3 regions of the Paenibacillus sp. G2S3 genome follow, and region 1 is predicted to be linked to each of the others. Evidence: riboswitches for the same ligand, from Rfam matches in the RefSeq annotation. Region 1 holds a riboswitch; each other region holds the start of a gene.
The links. Region 1 has a riboswitch for cyclic di-AMP ahead of QNH28_RS02660 (hypothetical protein). Riboswitches for the same ligand answer to the same signal wherever they lie in the genome.

Region 1 (4,236 bases):
CGGATTACCCTTCGATTCAGCATAATAGTTCAATCCCAGAAGTAGTACGAACAAGGTCATCATTGCGGTAAAAATAACCCAGCCCTGACGTTTGTTCTTGGCAAACAATCCGTACATATAAGGGAGCGAAGCTGGCAGCATCCACATAGAGAGAATCTCCAGCACGTTCGTAAGTGGATTAGGGTTCTCAAAAGGATGGGATGAATTGGCTCCGAAGAAGCCGCCACCATTGGTGCCCAGATGTTTGATCGACTCCAAAGAAGCGACTGGACCGATAGCAATTTGTTGTGTTTGGCCCTCTAGTGTAGTGACTTCAAGTGATGGCTTGAGCGTTTGCGGCACATGTAGTCCTACCAGTACCAACGAAACTAGCAAAGCTAGCGGAATGAACACACGAATATGTGCTTTAACGAAATCCTCGAAGAAGTTCCCTACTGATTTCCGTCCTGTGATCCCTCTGACAAAGGCCACCGCAACAGAAAATCCGCTCGCTGCAGACGTGAACATCATCATCGTGATGACAGCCATTTGTGAAAAATACGAAAGTCCCGTCTCCCCGCTGTAATGCTGCAGGTTCGTATTGGTCATAAAGCTGATTACTGTATTAAATGAAAGCGTCTGTTCCATATCCGCAATTCCATTCGGATTTAACGGTAGTCCTCGCTGTAATCTAAGAACAATATAACTGAAAGTAACGAGTACGATATTCGTTAAAACAAAGCTGAGGGCGTACTTCTTCCAGGTCATACCGTCCCGTTTTTTCAGGCCGAGCAGCTTATAAATTCCTTTTTCCATGCCTCCAAACCATCGATCCGTACGGTTCGGTTCATTAGAAAATACATGATATAAATATGTGCCCATCGGCTTAACCAGCAAGATGAGAATTACGATTACAGCAACAATTTGTAAAATGCCCATGAATGCCCCTCCTTAAAATTTCTCCGGATGAATCAATGCGTAAACCAGATATACAAACAGCAGTAGGGTAACAGCGATTACTAGAATCACAGCTTATCCCTCCCTGTATCCTCAACTACACCTGCGCACCAGCGCATAAATCCATAAAATAACCCGTAAATTACAGCTAATGAAGCCACCATATACAGATCCATCATATCTCCCGCACTCCTTCTTTTATCCTTGATGAGGTGATTTATCGATCAGAAAATCAGCATCACCACTGTGGGAATAGATTACATAACTCGCGCCAAGTCTTTTATAGACCAATCTAGGATTTATTGAGCTTGTGATTACAAAAATCGGCTGCGTCGTCCAGGTGCGGCACATCTGAATGTAGCGGCAGCATAACGTAAAACTGCTCTCGAACAGATATACCCTGCCTACCGGGAACGGTGGGCGAAACCAAGTGTTCTGATGGCGGGTATCTACTAGAATGACCTGCTCAACACCCATCTCCTCGAGTAAGGTTTTCTCAGCCACATTGTTGGTCAATCCCGCCATCTTAATACCTCTGAATTTCAGTAGTTTAATGAAATGTTCTCCAGCCTTCGTTGGCGCACATACAAGCACATATTCATTCTGATCCGTCATCTCTTATTCTCCTCAAATGCTTTACTTGTAAGATCAGAAAGTGTTCACCCTGATCATTTAAGAAAAGCTACCGCTAATGATGAATTTAACGACCTCTTCGTGAGGGTCTCCATATATGCTTTGCTAATAAAAAGCACAGCAAAAAGCCACAAAGGATCTCCTCTGTGGCTCGCTAGCGGTCACATTGCACTCATCCTCTCTACATACGCTTACGAGGTTAGCTGTCGGATTCGGGCGGTGAGAGTCGCCCTACCTGTATAGATGCAAGCTCACTCGCACCCTCTACAGGATTCACCCCATAACCGGCTTCCGACTCTCACATCGTCTGCCGATTGTTGGTTCCCCCGCTTTCCTTATCGGAAATTAAGCGGATCAAATATTCGATTGTTGTTGAAACAGGAGTAATCATACCCTTATGCAGGAAGTATTGTAAAACCTGATTGATGCCAAAATAATGCAAATTAAAAACTATTTTAGCATTGGATAGCGCTTACTTGATATCCAATCTCTCTATATCTCTTGTTTGCTCCATTTTGGCTCAATTAGCGAAAAATGGTCTTACCATGTGATTTTATTCACCACAAATGGAGAAATCACCAAAAATCGCCTTTATAGGTAAGGAAACAAGAAACCGAGATTAAGCGAGGAAGAGGCTCGATAACTCGTAATAAATACCTATATAGCTTCCTTTTTCGTCGCAGTCGGCAGGATATGGTTTAAATTGCGCTCAAAAGAACACTTTCTGTTTTTACAGAAACACCTTGAAAAGAGTATGATTCGGGTTGAATCTAATTCACGAAATGAAATCAACGCTGAGTTCCTGCATTTGCAGGGAGCGGGGGAACCATCAGGCCACATGGCCTACTTGGGGTGAATCCGAAGGAGACTATTCAAGTCTCGCATAGGTAGGGCGACTCTCACCGTCCGAATCCGACAGCTAACCTCGTAAGCGTAAAGAGAGAGACCCTTGATCCGCCACGCTTTGGCACAGGTGTGTATACACCTGTAATCCAAAACCGCAGCAGAGGTCCTCCTCTTGCTGCGGTTTTTGCGTTACCTGAACCTACTCGGGTAATAGCATGCTGGACGGGGTGAAAGGAATGAAACACTATTATTGGGGAACTCAGCAAGGGCTACTTGAGCCGATAAGTCTAAATTATGTTTGCTTTGGAGCGTTATGGTTCGAAGAAGATCATCACAGAACTATTGTCGGCTATGCATTTGGTCAGAACCAGATTGAAGCACTGCGCCATTTCAGCAACCCTTCTACTTGTGAACGCTGTATGGACCGAAAAATTATATACGAAATATATAAAAATATCCGAGAAAAACAGCAGCTGCAGGATTGGGCAGCACACCAACGTTTCCCTTGGCTCACTGCCTTTAAAGAACCTTGGAAAGATGTTGCTGTCGGTTGGTACGTAATGAGATCCCGCAACACTTTTCCCTTACATTTATCCGTTATACGCAAACAGAAATTCCGACTATGGCTGGAGCATGCCGCAGTCTGTGAGAACGAAGCTGAAATGCTCGCTTATATAGAGAAGGCTAACGTCGCTCACCATGTTGAGCTTAAGCTTTTGCAAAACTAAGGAGGAGAAACCTGTCATGGACCAGCGAAGACTATCTCGCATTGAAGTATTCGTCTTTGATTCACCTGAGCCTATTCACTATGGAATGGAGGCCGAACCAGACAGTCGTTATGGCATTCTGAAACTTACCTGCAAAGGAGGTAGCAGCTGGGGAGCGTGTCTTATCTCTGCCAATACCAAAACCTTCGACCTCATTAAATGGAGCTCTTTTCTCAGAATGATATACCATTGCCGACTTGAGGAAGCCATAGATAAAGTGCGTATCCATGGTTCAGAGTGGGATCAGACTCAGTTTGAGCTAGTTCAAGGTGCTTTACAGGATTTAAAAGCCAAGCTGCAGGGTAAATCATTTGCAGGTCATATTGAGCAAGGTCGTCTGTACAGAGCGGTCGCCGGTGGAAGAGATTCCAGAGGAGGGCGGCTATACTATAAACCGTCTAAAGCAATGTCCAGTGTTGCGCTTCAAAAACATAGCTATCCAGAACCTGATACCAACGAGCTTATCAACAAATCCATTTCTTACTTTTCTATATTATAGGTTCATCCCATTACTCATTCTGAAAGGATCGTGTTTATCATGCCTGACCCCTTACCTGCCGAATCAAGACGCAGTACTATATTTGCAGAGTGTGTTCAAAAGTGTACGAATGAAATCTATACGCTCAGTTCCATGTTGTTACAACAATCAGCAGAAGCCGAGAAGGTTACTATCCGTACTTTTAAAGAGCTTCATAAAATATTTCGTCAAAAAAGCTTCGAAAGCCAGCTATTCTCTATCGAAGCTTACCGCTCTTGTATCCGACAATGCGCCGATTATTACGCACGCCGGTCTCTCCTGTCTGCCAAGGCATTGCCTTGGGAGGAGCAGCTCGTAAAAGTGATGTGGTACGGTCTAAAGCTATCTTTACCTCAAATAAGCATCATTCTGCAAAAGAGTGTTCCTGTACTGAAAGCGCAGCTTAGGCATGTGCGGGAGCAAATGACTGCTCAAGAGGATTTGCTGCCTAGTGGTAATTTGTCCGTTGTATAATCCCTCAAAGGGAAAAGATATTTGAGCGCAGCCCCATTCATATCGAATAGGGGCACTGAAGTC
Region 2 (4,236 bases), 540 kb from region 1:
AATTAAAGCAGGTGCTCCTTCAAAAGAGGTATGTACATTCCGCAGCGCATGACGAATCGCCTCTGGAGATGCATTCTCCACACCGATATCTCCCTTGCGAGTTGCGTCCTTCTCCGGAATGAAGGCGTGCTTGCAGCCTGGCACCTTTGCGGACACAATCTTACGAATTCGCTCACCCGCATGATCCGGGTCAGTAAGAATAATTACTCCTCTACGTTCCATAGCAAGCGCGATCTTCGCAATTACGGTCCGGTCTACAGCCGACCCCCCTGTTTCGATCGTATCTGCTTCTACAGCGCGTTTAACAGCGACGGTATCACTCTTACCTTCAACGACAATTAATTCCTTAATCATATCTCTTGACTCCTTCCAAAAAAAGCAAAAAAGAAGAGGTTTCGCTCCTCTTCTTTTGGTTAAAGAATGTATAAGTGATGAGCGGTTGCTCTGCGATCAACGAAATGATCATCTGGCGTTCCTTAACGGTTATCATCACTATAGCTTATCAAAGAATAATTTGCAAAAGCTTCAGTACTAGTTTAACTCCGGCTTCACAGGTCCAATCACATAAACGGTACGTGATTTACGGCCGAAATTACGCACATGGCTCAGTGAATCGTAATAGACATCTACTTTATTGCCTTTAATGGCACCGCCAGTATCTTCTGCTCGGCGGAATCCAAGCCCCTCGATATATACCCACCAGCCAATAGGAATTACATTCGGGTCTACTGCAATCGTACGACCTTCCGTTACGCGTGTTCCGGAAGCAGTTTTGGTACCTATGCCTGGCTCTTCTGATGAATAAGCTGTCATGGAGACGTTCTTAATCATCTTCTTGTACTCAAAGTCTACGCCAGCCTTGCTTGTGACGTTATTAGTCTTAGCGCTAACCTTAGCCGTTTTAGTAGTGGTGTTTGATTTGGAAGTTGTTGTAGATTTAGCTACAGTCGGCTTAGGAAGTGCTTTGGTACCAACGGCAATAATCTTATCTTTCGTTACCGTTTGTACTTCCTTACCAATCATGCGCATAGAGGCCAGTTCTCCGTCTTGGTAGATCTTTTCAATATGCTGAATCATGACGCCTGGTTTGCCTGCCTGTGCCACTCTAACTGTTCCCACAGTAAGGGAGGGATCTGCTGTCTTGATGACTCTGAAGGGTAAGTTAGTTGTTCGCTGTACGGTCTGTTTGTTGATGCGAACAATCTTAATCTCCATGTTGGCAGAAATGGTGGTGTCTAACGAAGGGAAAATCTTATCCTGACCTTCTAGCGTGATACCCATTTTGTCAATTGCTTTACCAATGGTATCCTCGGTCGTATATAATGTTTTTGTTGCTCCGTCCGCAGTAAGGCTAATTTTCTGCGCACGATTAATTACGACACGGTCACCGTCTTTTATTTCATCACTCAGACCTAAAGATAGTTCATCATGTGGCTGCAGCGAAATTTGCTCTTTCTCCAGCACATCACCAAGAAGCGCTTCTCGCGTTTCAAGCGTCTGTGTCTGTCCGTCTATTACTAAAAATAATTGTTTGTTACTTTGACCATGTACGTACAGCAGAATAAGTAGCGCGATAGCGACTGAAATCACGCCTGCAAGTAAAAGTACGCGAGTATTTACTTGCTCCCACCGTAATGCGAAAGACCTGCTGGATGACTGCGAATCATGGGATACCTCTGGTTGGAATACGCCCATTCTCTCCATCCTCCTTACATAGCCTCGTCGTCAATTGTATATCATGAGGACTGAATTTCTTTGACGAAACTATTTGAGATTGTCACAGGACACGCACGTATTAACTTAGCGTCTCCTGCTCATGGATCGCCTGCTCGGCACAGCTACTCCCACCCCTGTTATATAACAGTATGTGGGCAACATTCTATTTATTCAAAAATAAAAAAGCCTAAAAAGAGTTCAACTGAGGACTCTTTCGTGGCTTCTCCAATGTCAGAATAGAGAATGCTTGTGCACGAGGTTGCCTCTCTTACTTGCGCTTACGGGGTTAGCTGTCGGGTTCGGACGAAAGAGAGACGCCCTATTTCAGGTCACCCGCTCATGGCGGTTGCCCTTAAATTCACCCCAAAGACCACGTGAAGAAATCAAATACTGTCCTGCGGCACGTCTAAGCCGTATTTAAAATACAGGCATGCGGCAGTTCAATATTGGTTCCCCCGTTCTCCATACGGAGACTCAGCGAGACGATCCATGAATCAATGGCTGTCACTATAACACAGCTCACATCACTGAAAAGATGATATCCTGTTTTGATGCATGTTGTAAAGGACGATTCAACCACGTTTAAGCAAAAATATGGTTAAAATATTGTAATATTCAGCCGTTTTTATATTAAAAAAGTTTAATATATCGGCTATTCTCTATTTTTCACCTGTTTTACTCCCGTTTTCAGTCAATCCCAAATCGTTCCAGTGCGTTCGCATACGTTATTTTAGCCAATTCTTCCCATGTTAACCCTTTAATTTCAGCTGCCGCCTCTGCTACCAGCTTCACATGAGCGCTCTCATTTCGCTTCCCACGGAACGGGTGTGGAGTCAAATATGGAGCATCCGTTTCGATCAATAATCGGTCTAGTGGGGTCTGAGCAAGCACTTCTTTTGGCACTCTTGCATTCTTGAACGTAATGGGTCCTCCAAATGATAAATGAAAACCAAGATTCAAGCACATTTTAGCGGTTTCCCAGCTTCCTGAGAACGAGTGCATCACGCCTCCAACCTCATTTGCCTTTTCCTCGCGTAAGATCCGTACAACATCTTCATGGGCATCACGATCATGAATACAAATCGGCATATTTAGTTCACGGGCTAGTCCAATTTGTTTGCGAAAAACCTCGTGTTGCACATCCTTGGGAGAAGTATCCCAGTAGTAATCCAGTCCAATTTCACCGATAGCCACCACTTTTTTATGACTGCACAAAGAAGCGATCCAATCCAGATCTCCTTCTTTCATATCAATCGCGTCCTGCGGATGCCAGCCCACTGCTGCATAAATATAATCATAAGATTCCGCCAGCTTCATCGTTGAAGGAATCGTCTCCCGATTAAATCCGATATTAATCATCTTGCTAACTCCTGCCTCAACAGCACGAGCAATTACTTCTTCGCGATCCTCGTCGAATTGAGGTGCATCCAGATGCGTATGTGTGTCAAACAGAAACATTTTAACCCTCACTCCTTGTTCTTTTTTAAATATAAGACAGCATAAATTTCACGTTATCCGTTCTTCTTGTCATAAATCCCATATTTTCTTGTATTATTTTGCAAAAATCTCTGCTATAGAAGCAGGCAATCGTGTAAGCGCATTTCTCAACTTATCCTGAGGAAAATAAAGATGATGTCTACCACGGTGAATACCGCTAATCGAGCGTACAATATCCGACACCTCTGAAATTTCCCGCAGATGATCATGCCGATCAAGTAGAAGGATTTGGTTATTATCAAAAGCTTCTCCCGGACGGAACACATCATAGGGCAGATCTGTCGGAAAATCAATCTCCAAGTCATATTCTGGGTGAAGTCCCGCTGCCGCAAAACTGCTGCGAATTTCAGTAATCATATCTGTATTGAGATTCTCCATCTCAACGTATTTATACAGTTTACGATGAATAAACCGCGTACACAAATCGCTTAATAGCTCATCCTTCTCAAGCGTCCATTGCATAAAAGCCGTCTGAACCAGTGCTTCATCCAGCATTAAATATTGCTTCACTGTCACCTCACCACGGAACAAATCCTCCAGCGGATTAATCATGAAATTAAAATTATACCCCTCTTGGAAAAGCTCCTTAGCTCTACGGAAAATTTGTCGTAAAATAATCTCAGAGCTACGTGTCACCGGATGAAAATAGACTTGCCAGTACATTTGATAACGCGACATCAAATAATCTTCAATGGCATGCATTCCTGATTCTTTTACAACAACCCGACCATTATAAGGACGTAGCATTCTCAAAATCCGATCAATGTCGATCGTTCCATAGTTTACACCTGTATAGTACGCATCACGCAGCAAATAATCCATGCGATCAGCATCTAGCGGACTGGAAACCAAATTTACAACAATTTCATGCTCATAAGTTTTAGAGATCACCGAAGCTACTTTACGAGGAAAATCCTCCCCCACATCACGCAAGATCTCAGTAATCTCTGTGTCCTCCAGAATAATACGACAAGTCCAATCTTCATGATTCATTTCAAAAGCTTCTTCTATAGAATGAGAAAA
Region 3 (4,236 bases), 470 kb from region 1:
TGCCTTGCCCATTTAATATAGAGACATATTGCTCATTCCGTAGCTGAGGGTCACCGAACTCAATTTCAAGAGCCTGCATTTGCTCCCAGGGCATCCAGCCATAAATATCATAGGGGGCAGTGTAATCCCAGTTGCAAATCTCTTCCGCATGACTGGTCTCCATAGGCGCTACATGAAAAGTAACAGAGGGATTTATCATAAGGTCAAAGACCTCCTTTCACGGGGGTGTTAACTCAAAATATAAAAAAGTAGTTTCACACCATACTATATGTCTTAGATTTTTCGCTTAAAACGCTCACTGTCGATATAAGGTCACCGAAGGCGGTTATGCTTGTAGCTAATTATATACAAAAAGAGGGATAGTCAACTCAGAAACTTTATGAGAATTATTGTTTTACAAATTCTGAGAGGGGTAATTATTAAATAAGACAAAAAACAAGCTCTTCCCCAAGAATTAACATCTTGGAAAAGAGCCTATGTACGATTTACTTATTGAACATCATCATTATCTTCTGTCTCAGAAGCAACAGAATGATAAGCATCCGTGCTCATAATTCGTTTAGCACCGATGTAGCGTTTCACGTAGTAGCTATCACTCAGGGAGCTAATCGTTACACCGCGAGAGGAAGATGCATGTGCAAACTTGCCTTCACCGACGTAAATACCGACATGGGAGACACCCTTACCACTTGTATTGAAGAATACAAGATCTCCAGATCTTAAATCATCCTGGGAGATAGCAGTACCCATTTGATACTGGGAACCTGATTGGTGTGGTAGGTTGATACCGATTTTATCAAACACATACATTGTAAATCCGGAGCAATCAAATCCATTTGTGGAGATGCCGCCGGATACGTACTTACTTCCGATGGTCTTGTCGATCACTTTATCCATTTTGGAATCGGCGAAAGCGCTTCCTGCTCCGATGGTGAAGATAATGGAAAAGCTAAGTACTGCTGCTGCTAGCTTCTTCTTCAAAAGTGTATACCCCTTCCGGATGCCTACGAGGTTAGCTTAAGGGTTCGGTTGAAGGTCCCCTATGACCCCTCTAAAAATGGAGGTCAATTCACCCAAAGTTGGTTCCCCCGTTTCCCTAATAGTTAGGAAACTCGGCTCAAACTGTTGATTAGGAATAGCTTGTAATCAATACATGACAAAACCTTTGTAAATAATAACTTAATGATTACAAAAATGTTACTAAAATCTTACTGCAGTTATTGTAACAAAGAGAATGTCGCTTGGCAATCGTTTTTAACATAATCATGCAGAAAAATTCGTATTTTTAAAGACAAATTGCATATGTAAGCGATAATATTAAACTAATTTTTATATTTATTGAAATTTTTATCAAATAAAAGTGTTTAAAGTCCGTTCTAGTGGTGTAAAGAATAGAATAAGGCAAAAGAAAACCTGGATTCGATTAAGGTAATAATCAAATCCAGGTCTATATAATTGTAATTGTGAGGTTATAGTTGTGGGGAAGTATTAATCGTAGGCTACAGCTTGATATGATGTAGTACTCATTACTCTTTTAGCGCCAACGTAGCGATTGGCCCAGTAGGACTGGCTAAGTGAAGTGATAGTCACTCCATATGAAGAGGATGATTGTGCGAATTTTCCGTTTCCAACATAAATACCGACATGGGATACGCCATTGCCCAATGTGTTAAAGAAAACCAAGTCACCTGAACGCAATTTACTTTTAGCTACAGGAGTTCCGACATTATATTGAGCTTTTGAAGTACGGGGCAAAGAAAGGCCCACCTTCTTGTATACATACGTAGTGAATCCAGAACAGTCAAACCCGGCAGTGCTAGTACCTCCGGTTTTATAGGCAACTCCAATAGTCTTTGAAATAACACTGTCCATTTTAGAGTCTGCAAAGGCACTTCCTCCACCAATAGAGAATGCCATCACAAGTCCTAGCGCCGCAGCGACGCATGCTTTTCTTAAGTTCTTCAAAAAAATTGTACCCCTTCCAATGCCTGTGAGGTTAGCTTAAGGATTCGGTAGAAGTTTCCCTATGATCACTGCAAAGCGAGATCAATTCACCCAAAATATGGTTCCCCCACTTCCCGGTGCAAGGAATTCGGCGTTTTATGCACCAGACAGTGACTTATCGACAAGATTACGATAAATACATGAAGTTATGTAGAAATCGTTTCAAATGATTACAAACTTGTTACCAATGGAACAGGACTTATTGTAACAAAGTCTTTATGATTTTGCAAATCCTCATAATTTGTCTATAACGCGAAAGAGTCCCAGCTCCTGATTTAGGAACCGGGACTCTTATATTATGTGTTGTAAGGCTTTAAATTATTGTGGAAATGCTTTACTGCACCATAGATGATATTGAGCGGAAATTCCCCACATTTTGAAGAGTGTAGAAGGCAATGGGGAGATTTGACGTATGATCAGCGCTGGCAGACCAGGGCAGAAGAGACCGGTAAGTCCGCACACTAGCAGAAGGATCAGACCCGCTGCACCAAGTATGATTGAAATTCCTATTGCTGGAATCAGCGACTTTAAGCAGATGAATAGGGAGGAGAACATCCCCGTACCACTGGTATAACCAAACTGCATATATAGAAGGAACAGGCGCACGATAAAAATGTATATAAGCCATGCCAATACGTATGGAACTAGATGAAGTAACAAAGAGTAGTTCAGAAAGGAGGTTAAGAACAGCCCGTACATTTTTGGAGCAAGCCAATATAACGGAAGTAGAGCCAGTACCCATTCGATCAGACTGAAGATAAACACTGGAAATCCATAACGCTTCATGCCGGGAAAAAAGAATAGGCCACGCTCTCCTTTTCGCTCCTGATGGAGTTCATGCAGTAATCCGGCCCTTATGAAGGGCGAGAGTAGCAACCGCAACACAACAAGCCCTAGGAACATCCATAACCAAGTACGTATCGCAGGATCTGTGTTCAAGCTGAACTGTCCTTCGACATAATAGAGTAGTCTGCCCATTCCGCTGCCGCCAGCAGCTTTATCTGGATAGCGTAGTAGAATTGGAACGATAGCAGACCGGATGAAACCGTACATAAAGTAGCCCCAGAGCAGTCGGTAGATGAAGAGCAGAATCAGAATATAAAATTGCTCCTTCATGCTTTGCCAGCCGCGGGTTATCGATGTTCTCACAATCATTCACCTCACCAGACAAGAGTTCCGAGCACGGTTTCAACTAGTTTAGTTACACTTAAAGTCCAGCGGGAAAGTGTTTTGGGCTCTATTTCCGCCAGTCTGAAGTTATTAAGATGTTTGTTTTCTAAAAGAACGGTATGCTCAGGATCAATCTCAGCAGAGAGGAGAAGATTATCGCTTAACAACTGGAATGTAGTCTCTGCTCCTTCACCGTTCCAGACCCGCTCTGCCGCAGAGCCATCTGCGAATGTGAATTTAATGGGAACGTCCACGTAATGGCTCCCTTTGTTTGTAATCTTTACTATGGATTCGTAGCTCTGAGCATCGCTGCTGCCGTTCTTTTTAATCGTAATCGTATCTATTGAGAAATCAGGAGCACCACCACCATAAACATAATCTTCGAAATAAGGCTGCCATGATTTTTTGGTTACCTTCTCAACGACTTTTTGAAAATCAGACGTAGTGGGATGCTGGAAACGGAATTTACGTGCGTAAGTGGACATGATGCTGTTCATTGCTTTAGTGCCTACTTGGCGTTCGATATCCTTAAGTACTAGCTTTCCGCGAATATATACATTTCGGCTATACGATTCTGCCCCATCATATTTCCATGTCTCTAAGTTAAGTGGCTCTGATTTGGTCACCAAGCTGGACTGCAGAGGGAGATTAGTTTTTATACCGTATTCTTGCTCCATGAGTCTGTCTTCAGCGTAAGAAGTGAAGCTTTCATCTAGCCAAGCCTCCTCGAATTCATTGCTGGCTATCATACCGTAGAAGTATTGATGGCCAATTTCATGAACGACGGTTCTTTCAAGTGAGGTGTCAGGAGATGAGTCAGTGGCTCCAAATGCTGTAACGAGTGTAGGATACTCCATTCCTCCAGCCCCATTGCCCTCCTTAGGTGGAACGATAATAGACAGAGTCGAGTAGGGATAAGGACCATACCATTTGCTGAAGTAGGTCAGGGCAGCCTTAGCGGCCTGAAGGTATCGTTCCTTTAAGTCTTTGTGCAATGGATCGAGATACACCTTAATCCGTACACCAGGTACTTCTGGCGTAGAGAAGGCTTCTTCTGCTACT

Region 2: linked by a shared signal. The riboswitch ahead of QNH28_RS00190 (resuscitation-promoting factor) and the one ahead of QNH28_RS02660 (hypothetical protein) in region 1 are both predicted to bind cyclic di-AMP.
Region 3: linked by a shared signal. The riboswitch ahead of QNH28_RS00545 (C40 family peptidase) and the one ahead of QNH28_RS02660 (hypothetical protein) in region 1 are both predicted to bind cyclic di-AMP.

What each region holds. Positions count from the first base shown of each region.
Region 1 covers NZ_CP126095.1:582,615-586,850, reverse strand. The annotation lists gene kdpA (potassium-transporting ATPase subunit KdpA) at 1-918, opposite strand, end outside; gene kdpF (K(+)-transporting ATPase subunit F) at 931-1,008, opposite strand; gene QNH28_RS02660 (hypothetical protein) at 1,135-1,551, opposite strand; cyclic di-AMP (ydaO/yuaA leader) riboswitch at 1,742-1,931, opposite strand; cyclic di-AMP (ydaO/yuaA leader) riboswitch at 2,352-2,517, shown strand; gene QNH28_RS02655 (hypothetical protein) at 2,652-3,143, shown strand; gene QNH28_RS02650 (hypothetical protein) at 3,160-3,681, shown strand; gene QNH28_RS02645 (hypothetical protein) at 3,814-4,173, shown strand.
Region 2 covers NZ_CP126095.1:40,007-44,242, reverse strand. The annotation lists gene rnmV (ribonuclease M5) at 1-354, opposite strand, end outside; gene QNH28_RS00190 (resuscitation-promoting factor) at 532-1,695, opposite strand; cyclic di-AMP (ydaO/yuaA leader) riboswitch at 1,977-2,206, opposite strand; gene QNH28_RS00185 (TatD family hydrolase) at 2,404-3,174, opposite strand; gene QNH28_RS00180 (HD domain-containing protein) at 3,268-4,236, opposite strand, start outside.
Region 3 covers NZ_CP126095.1:113,000-117,235, forward strand. The annotation lists gene QNH28_RS00535 (GNAT family N-acetyltransferase) at 1-199, opposite strand, end outside; gene QNH28_RS00540 (C40 family peptidase) at 490-981, opposite strand; cyclic di-AMP (ydaO/yuaA leader) riboswitch at 987-1,128, opposite strand; gene QNH28_RS00545 (C40 family peptidase) at 1,489-1,917, opposite strand; cyclic di-AMP (ydaO/yuaA leader) riboswitch at 1,971-2,108, opposite strand; gene QNH28_RS00550 (hypothetical protein) at 2,323-3,153, opposite strand; gene QNH28_RS00555 (M1 family metallopeptidase) at 3,165-4,236, opposite strand, start outside.